One region of the Sedimenticola sp. genome, then DNA from elsewhere that is predicted to be linked to it. Evidence: predicted binding sites of a transcription regulator. Region 1 holds the regulator's gene; each other region holds the start of a gene.
What was found. Region 1 encodes FliA, which starts transcription of late flagellar genes. Its sites were predicted from a motif close to GCTAAAGTTNNNNNNNNNNCNGCCGATA; they were not measured.

Region 1 (4,213 bases):
GTACGATCAGCTGGCACTCGCGAAGAGTTGGCTGTGGCGCTGAACGGATTGACCGGTAAACGGTTGATATTGATCGATACGGCCGGTATGAGCCAGCGTGACGTCAGGCTGAGTGAACAGCTGGCACTGCTGGATGTGGCCGGTCAGGGTGTGCGCAGCTTCCTGACCCTCTCTGCCGCCACCGATTACTCCTCCATGGAACAGGCGATCAGCGCGTTTGGTGCGGCCAAACCCGAGGCCTGTATTTTGACGAAAGTGGATGAGGCCGGTTCACTGGGTGGTGCGCTTTCAGCGTTGATACACAAGGCGCTACCCTTGGCCTTTTTTGCTGACGGTCAGAAGGTACCCGAAGACCTCCATTTGGCTCGTTCGCATACGCTGGTCAGCAAGGCCGTGGCATGTAGCAATGGGGGCGCGGAGTATTCCGACGAATACCTGGCCCTGGCGCTCGGAGGTGCGAGAGCAAATGCTCATGGTTGACCCAATAACTGATCAAGCAGCAGGATTAAGACGCATGGTACAGCCTACACCGGTACGGGTAATCGCGGTCACGGGAGGTAAAGGCGGAGTCGGTAAGACCAATATTTCGGTAAACCTGGCCGTTGCCATGGCGGAGATGGGGCGTCGAGTGATGTTGCTCGATGCCGACCTTGGGCTCGCCAATATCGATGTGGTATTGGGTCTGCATCCGCAGTACGACCTGTCCCATGTGTTAAGTGGTGAACGCTCTCTGGAAGAGGTCGTATTGCAGGGGCCGGCCGGCATTCGGGTGGTGCCCGGGGCATCGGGTGTGCAGCAGATGGCCGAATTGAGTGCCGCTGAGCATGCCGGTCTGATCCGCGCCTTCAGTGATGTGGGCGGCGATCTGGATGTGTTGATTATCGACACGGCGGCGGGTATCTCCGATACTGTGGTCAGCTTTAGTCGAGCGGCGCAGGAGTTAATCGTGGTGGTTTGCGATGAACCGGCATCAATCACGGATGCTTACGCCATGATCAAGCTGCTCAACAGGGAGTATGGGCTGGATCGGTTCCGTATTCTGGCGAACATGACCCGCACGGCTGAAGAGGGGCGCAATCTTTATAACAAGATGTGCCGTGTCACAGACCAGTACCTGGATGTTATGCTTACCTACATGGGCAGCATTCCTTACGACGAAAATCTCAGAAAGGCCGTGAAATCACAAAAACCCGTGGTTCAAGCCAACCCGCGTAGCCATATCGCAAAAATATTCAAGAATCTGGCGCAAAAGGCCGATAACTGGCCTGTACCGGACGGTGCTAGCGGGCACCTGCAGTTCTTCGTGGAACGGCTGATTCAATACACAAGTCAGAGCGGGGAGATAGGCCGGTGAACGGATTAGCGAGCTATACCGCGATTCAGGAGATGGATGCCGACACCTTGGTGAACCGGCATGCGCCACTGGTCAAGCGTATTGCTTATCATCTGATGAACCGTCTGCCACCCAATGTTCAGGCGGATGATCTGATACAGGCAGGGATGATCGGTTTGCTTGAGGCAAGCAGAAATTACGATCCCAGCCAGGGGGCCAGCTTCGAAACTTATGCAGGGATTCGCATACGGGGAGCCATGCTGGATGAGATTCGGCGTAGCGATTGGACTCCCCGGTCAGTACATCGGAAAGCCAGAATGGTCGCGGATGCCATGCGATCCATAGAGAATGAACAGGGGCGGGATGCACGGGATGTAGAAGTGGCAGAGATACTGGATATGAATTTAGTTCAGTATCATCGCATTCTGCAGGATGCGGCGGGCTGCCGGATCTTTAGTATTGAAGAGCTGCAGGCGGTGGGCGAGCTCCCCTACGACGGCAACGACAGCGAGTCGGCGGGGCTGTTTGACGGCATGCAGAAAGACGCCTTTAAGAAGGCCCTGGCAGAGGCTATCGCCGGTTTGCCGGAAAGAGAGAGATTGGTTATCGCACTCTATTACGACGAAGAGATGAACTTGAGAGAGATTGGCCAGGTTCTTGGCGTCAGTGAGTCCAGGGTGTGCCAGATACATAGCCAGGCGACGTTGCGACTACGCGCCCGCCTGGCAGATTGGTTATCCGATACAGATGAGTTCTGATCGGTTTATGAAAACGCATAACGGCATCGAGTTTGGAGGTTGCCTTGAATAAAAACATGAAGATTCTCATTGTGGACGATTTTTCCACAATGCGACGGATTATTAAGAATCTGCTTCGGGACCTGGGGTTTACCAACACTCAGGAAGCAGACGATGGTAATACCGCTTTGCCCATGTTGCAGTCAGGTAACTTTGATTTCCTGGTAACGGACTGGAATATGCCGGGTATGACCGGTATTGATCTGCTGAAGGCGGTGCGTGCGGATCCGAATCTGGTGAAATTGCCGGTGTTGATGGTAACGGCTGAGTCAAAGCGCGAACAGATCATTGAGGCGGCACAGGCAGGTGTCAATGGATATGTGGTGAAACCGTTCACCGCCGTAACTCTGGAAGAGAAGATAAGCAAGATTTTTGAACGTGTAGGCAGCTAAGCGTCAGCATGACAAATCCGTCTGGAGAACTGTATGGATAGTGATGAACGTCTGATGCTGGCAAGACAACTGGTTGAACAGCTTGAGGCAGGCAACGAGGAAGAGGCGACGCATATTAGCGCCATGCTCTCGGAAGGTGTTGAGAGCAAACTGTTTGTTGAGGTAGGGCGGCTCACACGGGAGCTGCATGAGGCGATCAATGAGTTTCTGTTGGATCCCCGCATCAATGAGATGGCACAAATAGATATTCCGGATGCCAGTGAACGATTGACCTACGTAATCAGCATGACTGAAAAATCCGCCAATAAAACCTTGGGAGCCGTAGAAGCAGGGTTACCGCTGGCGGATGACCTGGGCAAAAAGGCACTGGCAATTTCAGCGCAATGGGAACGCTTCTGCAATCGGGAGCTGTCGGTCGATGATTTTCGGGAGTTGAGTAAGGATTTGGGTAGTTTTCTGACCTTGACAACGGAAAGGTCGAAGCAGTTGCATAGTCATTTGACCGATGTGTTGATGGCTCAGGACTTCCAGGACCTGACCGGACAAATTATCCGGCAAGTGATCACCCTGGTACACGATGTTGAAGACAAGCTGGTACAGCTGGTTCGGATATCCGGCTCAAAATTGCCAGAAAAACAAAAAGATGCAAAGAAACTGGAAGGACCCGTTATTCCCGGCATTGATCAGGGCAATACGGTCAATGGACAGGATGATGTGGATGACCTGCTATCCAGTTTGGGCTTTTAGAGGTGTCGAAGCATGGCCATTGATATGGATGACGAGATCCTGCAGGACTTCCTGGTTGAGGCCGGGGAAATCCTTGAGCAACTGAATGAACAGTTGGTGGATCTAGAACAACGCCCCGACGATTATGATCTCTTGAATGCGGTTTTTCGTGGCTTCCATACCATCAAGGGCGGCGCAGGTTTTCTGAGTATTGACCCGCTGGTAACGGTTTGCCACCGCGCAGAGGACGTATTTAATCTTTTGCGCCAGGGGCAGCGTCGGGTAGATGCGGTCCTGATGGACGCCGTGCTCCAGGTGCTCGACGTTGTTAATGAGATGTTTGCCAAGGTGCAATCGGGTGAAGAGCCGGATGACGCTGACCCGGTATTGATTGAAACGCTCCACCAATTGGCTGTTCCTGAAAGTGAAGTAGCGGATGAGGTTCCTACTGTTACATCCGCAGCCGAATCTGAGCCCGAACCCGAATCAGACCCCGAACCTGCCCAGGTGGTTGAGGCAGCAGGATCGCCTGTCGACCCGGCGCTTGGCGGCGATGATATTACCGAAGAGGAGTTTGAAAAGCTGCTGGACCAGCTTCACGGAACCGGCAAGCACGGCGGCGTTCCCGCTCAAGCCGACCCGGTGAAAGCGGAGCCGGTAACTGAGGCGGCTCCCGCTGGCGGTGATGACATCACTGAGGAAGAGTTTGAAAACCTCCTGGATCAATTGCATGGAAAGGGGCAGTTTAAGGGGGTGCCGACGGCGGCTGAAGAGAAGGCGGCCGCCGCCAGGGCCAAATCGCCTGTCCCCCAGGTCGCCGCTGCCGCGACGGCAGACTCCGATGAGATAACGGAAGAAGAGTTCGACGCCCTGCTCGATGAATTGCATGGCAAGGGTCAGTTCGGCGCGATCAATGGCGTGGCGGAAGCTCCGAGCGCCAAGTCAAGTGCTGCCGCCAAGCCAGC
Region 2 (4,213 bases), on a different contig from region 1:
TCTGTTTGGAGAGCGGCTCCACCCGGGTATAGAGCACCTGGGCATCGGCAGCTCTCCCGGCCTCTTTCGCCTCCACAATCTGCTTGATTGTCTGGTGTAGCTCCTGGTGGGGAGCTTCAATCTGCTTCATGACCGGTAATTGGCCATAGTTTTTCAAACCTTCGGTGTAATACCACTTTCCAAAGATGCAATCATGATGTGAAACCGCCTCTTGTTTTGTCAGCATACCTTCTCCATCAAGATAGGCCCGTAGACGCCCTTTCCAGGCCAGATGTGCGGCCTTGGCCACGGAAAGATCCAAACCGGCTTTGGTATGGAACCGTGACATAACCTGATTCAATTGCTGAATCTCTTCACTGATGCGGGCATTGGAATCGACGGTTTGTCGGGCAGCCCGACGTGTGTTTTCCGCCACCTCGGCGATACTGACGATGGAGCGATCCACCTCGGCGGTTACGTGACTCTGCTCCTCGATGGCCGTGGCAATCTGCGTGCTCATATCACGGATCGTGGTGACCATATCGACAATCTTTTCCAGCGCGACACCCGCCTCCTCGGTCTGCTCTACGCTTTGTTGGGCAATCTCGCGGCTCTTGCCGATCGCCTTGACGGAAGCGGCCGCCTGATTCTGTAACCGCTCGATAATGTCACGTATTTTACCGGTAGACTCCTGGGTACGCTGCGCCAGGGTACGCACCTCATCGGCCACCACCGCAAAACCGCGCCCCTGATCGCCGGCACGGGCCGCCTCAATGGCGGCATTCAATGCCAACAGGTTGGTCTGCTCGGCAATACTGGTGATCACCTCCAGAACCTGGCCCACCTCCTGGGTATCGCTTTCCAGCACGTTGATAGTGGATGAGGCCTCTTCCACCTGTTTGGCCATGTTTTGAATACCGGTGCGGGTATGGTTGACGATAGTCTGGCCGGTTCGCGCCTCTTGATCGGCTTGTGAGGCGGCTTCCGCTGCTTGGCTGGTATTACGAGCCACCTCTTGTACAGTAACGCTGATCTCGTTGATGGCGGTGGCTACCTGGGTAATCTCCTGCTGCTGCTGAATCACACCCCGGTCGGTCTGGTCAAGCGTCTCGGTTGCCTGAGCGGTGGCGGAACTGACCTGATCGGTAACCTGACTCACACCTTTGATCATCTTGCCCACCTGCTGCAGCATATTGTTGTAGGCGCTGTAGGCTTGTCCGATCTCGTTCTCTTTATCCAGGCATTCAATCGGTTTGGAGAAATCACCTTTACTGACTTCACCCAAGTGGGTACGCAATTGATCAATCTCCTTCATTAGCACCGTCATGCCAAATACCCGCCCCAGAATCACCAGCAATAGGATGATAGAGGTCATGACAAAGGCGATCGTCTGCTGCAGCGCCACCGATTCGTTGGCCGCCGTTGCCATCATACCAACGGCTTTGTTCATCTCCTTCAGAACCTGGACAGACTGCTTCTGGATCGCCGCCAGACCGGTCTTGTCCGGACTGGCCGCGTACTGGGTGATCACTTGCTTGTAACCACTCCAGAGTTGTTCAACCGACTTGAGCTGTTTGAGGATTAGCGGATCCTTTACCGGTAAAATATTTTGTGCCGCATCGCCCTCGAACAGTGCCCGGTGCGATGACTCAAACAGCTTGATGGTCTTATCCATCACCTCACGGCTTTCCGCCTGTTGCGCCACCAACATCGCCTCTTTCGCCAATCGCTGACTGAGCATGCGTTGTCTTCCGGCTACATCGATCGAGTTGGAGTTGACACCCAAGCTCAGATAAATGGTGATCACAGAGACCAGGGCACAGAGAAAAATCAGCACGTAAGAGAACAGAAACTGACTGTTGATCGAGCGGATACCTATCCTGGATAGCATCCAGCGGATAATGCCGGTTATGGATTCGCGCATGAGTAGACCCCTGACTATTTGTAAATTTCCATTTCTACCGCCCGGGCGGCATAACCAAAAACCCATACTGGTGTTGCGGAAATTACTTCGGAATTGCTCTATGTAATGGCAACAAAGGCGTTGTCTGATGTATCGACAAAACGCCCCAATCCTTTAGTAGTAATAGGCAATATGACAAAGATCAGAAACCGCCTGTTTACCCATCCATTTCATAAGCCATCAGATCACTTTGTGGAATACGTCGCCTGATCAAGCGATACCGGTTCTGGCTCACCATCACCTCCGGAATCATATCCCGGCTATTGTAGGCGGATGCCATCACCGCCCCATACGCGCCAACCTGTAGCAGTGCCACCCGTTCACCGGCTTGGATGGCCGGTAAATCTGTCCGCTGCAGAAACCGGTCGCTCGTTTCACAGATCGGACCCACTACGCCACAGGTTTCCACTGGTCTGCCGCTTTCCACAAGCGGCATCACTCGATGCTCGGCTTGGTACAGGGCGGGACGTATCAGATCGTTCATACCGGCATCCAGTATCAACAACGGTAACGGCTCGACCTCTTTGCGATAGACCACTTCACTCACCAGCACCCCCGCGCCCCCCACCAGGGAACGCCCCGGCTCGATCGCGATCTTGACATTCAACTCCTGCAGTTCCTGGTGGAAGGTGTCGGCAACCCGATGATAGTCCAGATAACGACCCTCGCCATAATCAATGCCAAATCCGCCCCCCAGGTCCAGATGGGTAATAACATAGCCTTTCTGCCGTAAATCGTTCAGCAGATTTCGTAGTCGGCGACAAGCTTTTCGATATGGCGCCACATCCACGATCTGCGAGCCGAGATGGATGGCCAGACCGTGTAGAGCCAGGGCTTCACTCTGGACAATCAGATCCAGTGCCGTCTCAAGCTGCTCCAGCGGAACACCGAATTTGCTCCCCTTGATCGCCGTGGTGATATGCCGATGAGTGGCGGCATCCACTTCTGGGTTGACCCGGACTGAAACACCTGCAGTACAACCCTGTTGCCGACAAAGATCGGCCAATTGTTGCAATTCCGGAAGTGATTCCACATTGAACTGAAAAATACCGGCCTGCAATGCCGCCAGCAGCTCGGACCGCCGCTTCCCCACGCCGGAAAAGATAATGCGGGATGGTTGTATTCCCGCCGCCAGCGCCCGCTGCAACTCCCCGACTGAAACGATATCCGCACCAAGACCCGCATCGGCCATTAAGCGCAGCACGGACAAGTTACTGTTGGCTTTTACCGCATAGTGGATGGAAGCACCCAGCTTCTGAAAGGCAGATTGGCAATCCGCAATTTGTGCGGTAATCGCCGCGGACGAATAGCAATAAAAAGGGGTTTCCACCCGTTCGGCGATAGCATTCAGAGATACGCCATCCATAAAGAGCTGCCCATCGCGATAGTAGAGGCTGTTTTCGTTGTGCATCGACTTACTCCTGAAAGATTGAAAAGTTGTGTCGATACTACTGGTCTCCACACCCTGGCGGCAGCCGTAAATAGCGGGTTTTGGCCTGTGATTCGTCGCTTTAAACCGTGGAATTAACGGTTTAAGGGAGTACTGGACGGAGAAGCCGAAAAGTCGTGATAATCCGGGGGTGGATAAATTCGATCAACAAATCATCACTCGACTGAAACGGAATGCCCGGGAATCACTGGCCGCCATCGGGCGTGACATTGGCCTCTCCCGCAGTGCCGTGGCTGAGCGCATACAGCGGCTTGAAGAACGCGGCATTATCCGGGGTTACACACTGCAGTTAGGTGAGGCGGGCCAACGCGCGGTACAGGCGTATTTCCAGCTCAGCTTTTCCCCCTTCAAACTGGATAAGCTATTGCCTACCCTCCAAGCGATTCCGGAACTCCATTTCGGCCACGCCTTGAGCGGCGAAGTGGACCTGATTCTGTTTGCCGAAACCGATTCCATGGAACGCATCAATCAGATCCGCCGGCAACTGGAACAGTTACCCGACCTGAAACGGTTACTCACCTGCCCGGTGCTGCAATCCGTCACCTGAAATGCGTCAATACCAGGGGGACTGTTCCTCAGCATACTGGCGCGCCGACCCGACAACAACGATCCATCATCCCTATCCGGGGATTAGTAGCGCTGATTGTTCATCGATAACCGCCCGGGTTAAGCTGGAGCGGTCACTAATCAATACGGCCATGCTATGGATTTCCCCAGGACCCACGGTGCCGACCCGGAAAGTTCGGTAGTTGAAAAACACTATGCGGTCGTTTACGTACCCGGGAAAAAGCGTGCTCGGTTTCCAGAAAACTGCGTCGAGA
Region 3 (4,213 bases), 130 kb from region 1:
GAATCGGTATCATGCTGTAACAGCCGTTTGATGCCTGCCGTACCACCAGGAATCTTGAATGACGCCAGCAAGTGATCTCGTTGCCGGGCCAGCCCTTGCATCTCTTCGACCGCCTGTTGTTTTTCTCTGCTGATTGACAAAACCTGATCGGGGTCACGCGATTTGAGGGCCTTATGTTCGCGCTGAAGGATCTCCATTAACGATCGGGCGCAGTCCAACTCGGAGGAAAGGATTTGGCTGAGTGGGTTCTGCAGTTCGGCAGAGAGGGTCATGGATTACTCCTTTTTGTCTATCTGGGAAAAATCACGTTCCTGGGCTAAAAGATTCTCTGCGGCATCTTCCGGTTCAAATGCAAAGGTACCGGTAGCCAGAGAGCGTTGTACATCGGATACGTGTTGCGCATCAGCGATCGGCAAGTTGGCAATTTGCGCTTCAAGCTCCTGCAGGCGAGTGGCAGATATGGTCAAGCTGACGGTATCGCCACTGCCGGCAGATGCTTTGCCGGTTGATGCGGCGTCCGTTGTCGCTGTTTGTGACTTCTCAGTCGCCTTGCTCTGGCTGGTATCGCCGGTACTAATAGGATGTCCGGACAAACCTTTGATTTTCATGCTGTTAACCACCTCGAAAAAAGTTCCCATAAGCATATCGGCAATAGGGGTATAAGCTTTAGTCGGTTTCCAGTCAGTTTGATGATCAAAATCCAGCTCAGTTCACATTCCACGCCTGCCAGGGTTGGCGAGTACTAGGTCGTGGCTTTCACGACGCCGGCGGAGATAACCGTGGCCTCGATACGTCTGTTGGAACTGTTGTTTTCAACCTTTATCCGTTCGCCGATTGCGCCGTTTGAAAGCGCCTTACCATTCATACGGACCTGTAACGGGCCAATTTGGGCGACGATCACCACTTGCATGCCTTTCTTGACGGCATGCTGGATCACGATCTGTCCCGGTGTCAGGATGGCATCGGCGTGAATGCGCCGCTTCAGTTTTTTTCCGATGGCTTGATTCGGCTGTTCGAGATAACCACGGTGCAAACGGGCAACGTCGCGCTTCTCGATCTTGATATCTGCCTCAGTGATGATGGTGCCTCGGGGCAGTTCTCGATCAGCGACGACAATCCCCTTTACTAAAGAGAGTGTTACCGGGACAAAAAGGCTCCAGCCATCGGTATCGTTACAGCGAACGCCGACCGTAATACGGGACGCGCTTTTACGCCCATAGGGGGAGAATGTATCCAAAGGCTGGCTGCAGGCCGACAGGCGTAGTCGACTGTCCAGTCGCCCTGCGGTGACGCTGATCTCTTGCTCTGCCTGGTCCAAGTCATCCAAGACGTGCTGTTCAGCTGCTGCCTGGATGCTTTCGTGGGATTGTACTGGGGCGTCAGTATCCGGTCTCGCCGAGAGGGGCCAGGCGAGAAGCAGGATCGGCCAGCAATACCGTATGCATGAGAAGAGGATTATTCTGTACATCATTTCACCTATGGGTTCATGTGCTACCATCAGTTGCCGCCCTTGATAAATATGCAAATCCCATGCCTGATATATATTGATAGCAGGAGCGTTAGGGTCGATTGGTAGGTCCTGGTCGTCCACCAGCGGCTTGTTCTAAAGCAATGGGTATCCGGGTCGCTAACATCTGACAGAGAGCGTACAACGGAGAGTGAGACATGGCCGGTATCCTTGACGGTGTTGATCAACGAACCAAACTGGCGGGTAGAAATCGACTGGAACTGTTGCTGTTCCGGCTGGCTGGCCGGCAACGGTTCGGTATTAACGTGTTTAAGGTACAAGAGGTGATTCAGTGTCCGCCACTGACCCAACTCCCGGGCTCCCACCCGGTTGTCAGGGGAATCGCCAATATGCGCGGCAAAACCATCACGGTGATGGATCTCTCCCAGGCGATTGGCGGGCCTCCTCTGGCAAATATCGAAGGCCGGTTTGTCATCATCACCGAATATAACCGTCGGGTGCAGGGATTTCTGGTCGGCTCCGTGGATCGGATCGTTAATATGAATTGGGGCGATATTCTGCCTCCACCGAAGGGTGCGGCAAAGGGCAGTTATATGACGGCCGTAACCCGCGTCGACGATGAACTGGTGGAAATTATCGATGTAGAGAAGGTACTTAGCGAGATTGTTACAGTGCCGGAGGATGTCTCGGAAGGCGTCATCGAAGAGGAGGCCATCGATGAGACGCAACATGTCTTGATCGCTGATGACTCTTCCGTGGCAAGAAATCAGGTCAAACGGGTATTGGATAAACTGGGTGTGATGACCACGGTCTGTAACGACGGACAGCAAGCACTGGACCAATTGAAGTCCTGGGTCAATGAAGGACGCAAGGTTTCCAATTTTTTGTCATTGGTGATTTCCGATGTGGAGATGCCGGTGATGGATGGTTACACCCTTACTACTGAAATAAGGAAGGATCCTGAACTCGCCAATTTACATGTTATCCTCCATACTTCGTTAAGCGGGGTGTTCAATCAGAGCATGATCGAAAAGGTGGGGGCTAATGCATTTTTAGCTAAATTTGAGCCGGACGAGCTGGCCCGGGTGGTACAAACTCGTCTTAAACAGCACAAGCTGGAAGTTCAGGCGCTCTCCTCCTGATAACTTAAATTAAGGTTGAATAACAATTAACGAGAATGGACAACCATTCTTCAGTGCCGAGCGGGCCGGAATATGCTGTCACACGGTGATTACGAGGCGTTTCAAAAGTTTCTTGAAGATGCCTGCGGGATAGTTTTGGGTGCCGGGAAGGAGTACCTGGTATCAAGCCGTCTCGGCGGGCTGATGCGTGAGTATGGCATCGCTACGGTTGGGGATTTGCTGGGGCAACTCAACAGCGGCAGAAATCAGCGACTCAGAACCAGCATCATCGACGCCATGACCACCAACGAGACCTTCTGGTTTCGTGATATGTCCCACTTTCGCTTGCTTCAGGATCTGATCTGTCCGGAGATAAAGGCCCGTTCGGGTCGGTCGATGCGGATCTGGTCCGCCGCCTGTTCTTATGGCCAGGAACCCTACAATCTAAGTATGGTGGTACAGGACTACCAACGGGCGAACCCCGGGGCGCTCTCTGGTGGTGTTGAGGTAATTGCCACCGATATCTCTTCAACTGTTTTGGCAGAAGCAAAAAAGGGGATCTATTGTGGGCTCTCATCGTCCCGCGGTTTAAGCCTGGAGCAACAAAATCGCTATTTTAAGGCCAATGGTGATTGTCTGGAAGTCAGGCCAGAGATCAGGCAACGCGTCAGTTTTCGAGAGCTGAACCTGACCAAAGGCTATGAATTGATGGGGCGGTTTGACGTGATTTTCTGCCGCAACGTGTTGATCTATTTCTCCAGCGATCAGAAGCGCGACATTATCAACCGAATGGCCCGCTCCCTGAATCCCGGAGGCTATCTGTTTTTGGGTTCGACCGAGTCTCTCTCCGCCCATACCGACCGTTTTGAAATGGTCAGTAAAATGGGTGGCATCGCCTACCGCTTGAAATAATCCTCCCCTCCCTGGGCGCCGCGTGAGGTGCCAATCGTGTCCCGACTTTGTGATTCCGGTTAGCGTTTGCCGCTAGGGCGGCCTGGGCTTGCCGCTTCTTTTTTTTTTCGTAGTTCATGTCGGTTAAATCCAAATAAAATCAAATAGATAGAGTTTTGGCATGTTGTCTGCTTGTTGCCTTGCATAAAGAACCAGGAAGCAGACCGATGAGCTTTGATAAAATACTTGGAATTCACGCCCAGTCCTTGCAGCTACATGCCAAGCGTGCCGAGGTACTGGCCAGTAATATCGCCAATGCGGATACGCCGGGGTATAAGGCGAGGGATTTTGACTTTCGCGAAATACTGCGCCAGGAGATGCCGCAATCTGTCACGCTGCGGACGACCCACCAAAACCATATTCCACTGGACAATGGTGTCATCTCTCCCAGTGAGATGGCCTACCGCATACCCAGCCAACCAAGCCTGGATGGCAATACCGTCGATAGCCAGCTGGAACATACCGCGTATGCGGAAAATGCCATTCAGTACCAGACCAGTCTGCGTTTCCTCAGCGGCTCTATTCAAACCCTTAAGAAAGCCATAGTGGGGCAATAATCATGTCAATGTTCAAGATATTCGATACCGCCGCCTCTGGCATGAGTGCGCAATCGCTACGTCTGAATACTGTGGCCAGCAATATGGCGAATGCAGATAGCGTGAGCAGCAGTATC

Region 2: the regulator FliA is predicted to act here: its motif matches at 2,034-2,061, upstream of ACQY5R_RS06665 (methyl-accepting chemotaxis protein).
Region 3: the regulator FliA is predicted to act here: its motif matches at 1,603-1,630, upstream of ACQY5R_RS00810 (chemotaxis protein CheV).

What each region holds. Positions count from the first base shown of each region.
Region 1 is NZ_JBNKFS010000001.1:24,618-28,830, reverse strand. Features, by position in the region: gene flhF (flagellar biosynthesis protein FlhF) at 1-480, shown strand, start outside; gene ACQY5R_RS00165 (MinD/ParA family protein) at 515-1,354, shown strand; gene ACQY5R_RS00160 (RNA polymerase sigma factor FliA) at 1,351-2,091, shown strand; gene cheY (chemotaxis response regulator CheY) at 2,148-2,522, shown strand; gene ACQY5R_RS00150 (protein phosphatase CheZ) at 2,556-3,269, shown strand; gene ACQY5R_RS00145 (chemotaxis protein CheA) at 3,282-4,213, shown strand, end outside.
Region 2 is NZ_JBNKFS010000007.1:61,317-65,529, reverse strand. Features, by position in the region: gene ACQY5R_RS06665 (methyl-accepting chemotaxis protein) at 1-1,903, opposite strand, end outside; gene lysA (diaminopimelate decarboxylase) at 2,100-3,353, opposite strand; gene ACQY5R_RS06655 (Lrp/AsnC family transcriptional regulator) at 3,523-3,939, shown strand; gene ACQY5R_RS06650 (hypothetical protein) at 4,096-4,213, shown strand, end outside.
Region 3 is NZ_JBNKFS010000001.1:158,837-163,049, reverse strand. Features, by position in the region: gene ACQY5R_RS00825 (flagella synthesis protein FlgN) at 1-272, opposite strand, end outside; gene flgM (flagellar biosynthesis anti-sigma factor FlgM) at 276-608, opposite strand; gene flgA (flagellar basal body P-ring formation chaperone FlgA) at 743-1,468, opposite strand; gene ACQY5R_RS00810 (chemotaxis protein CheV) at 1,666-2,610, shown strand; gene ACQY5R_RS00805 (CheR family methyltransferase) at 2,683-3,501, shown strand; gene flgB (flagellar basal body rod protein FlgB) at 3,708-4,097, shown strand; gene flgC (flagellar basal body rod protein FlgC) at 4,100-4,213, shown strand, end outside.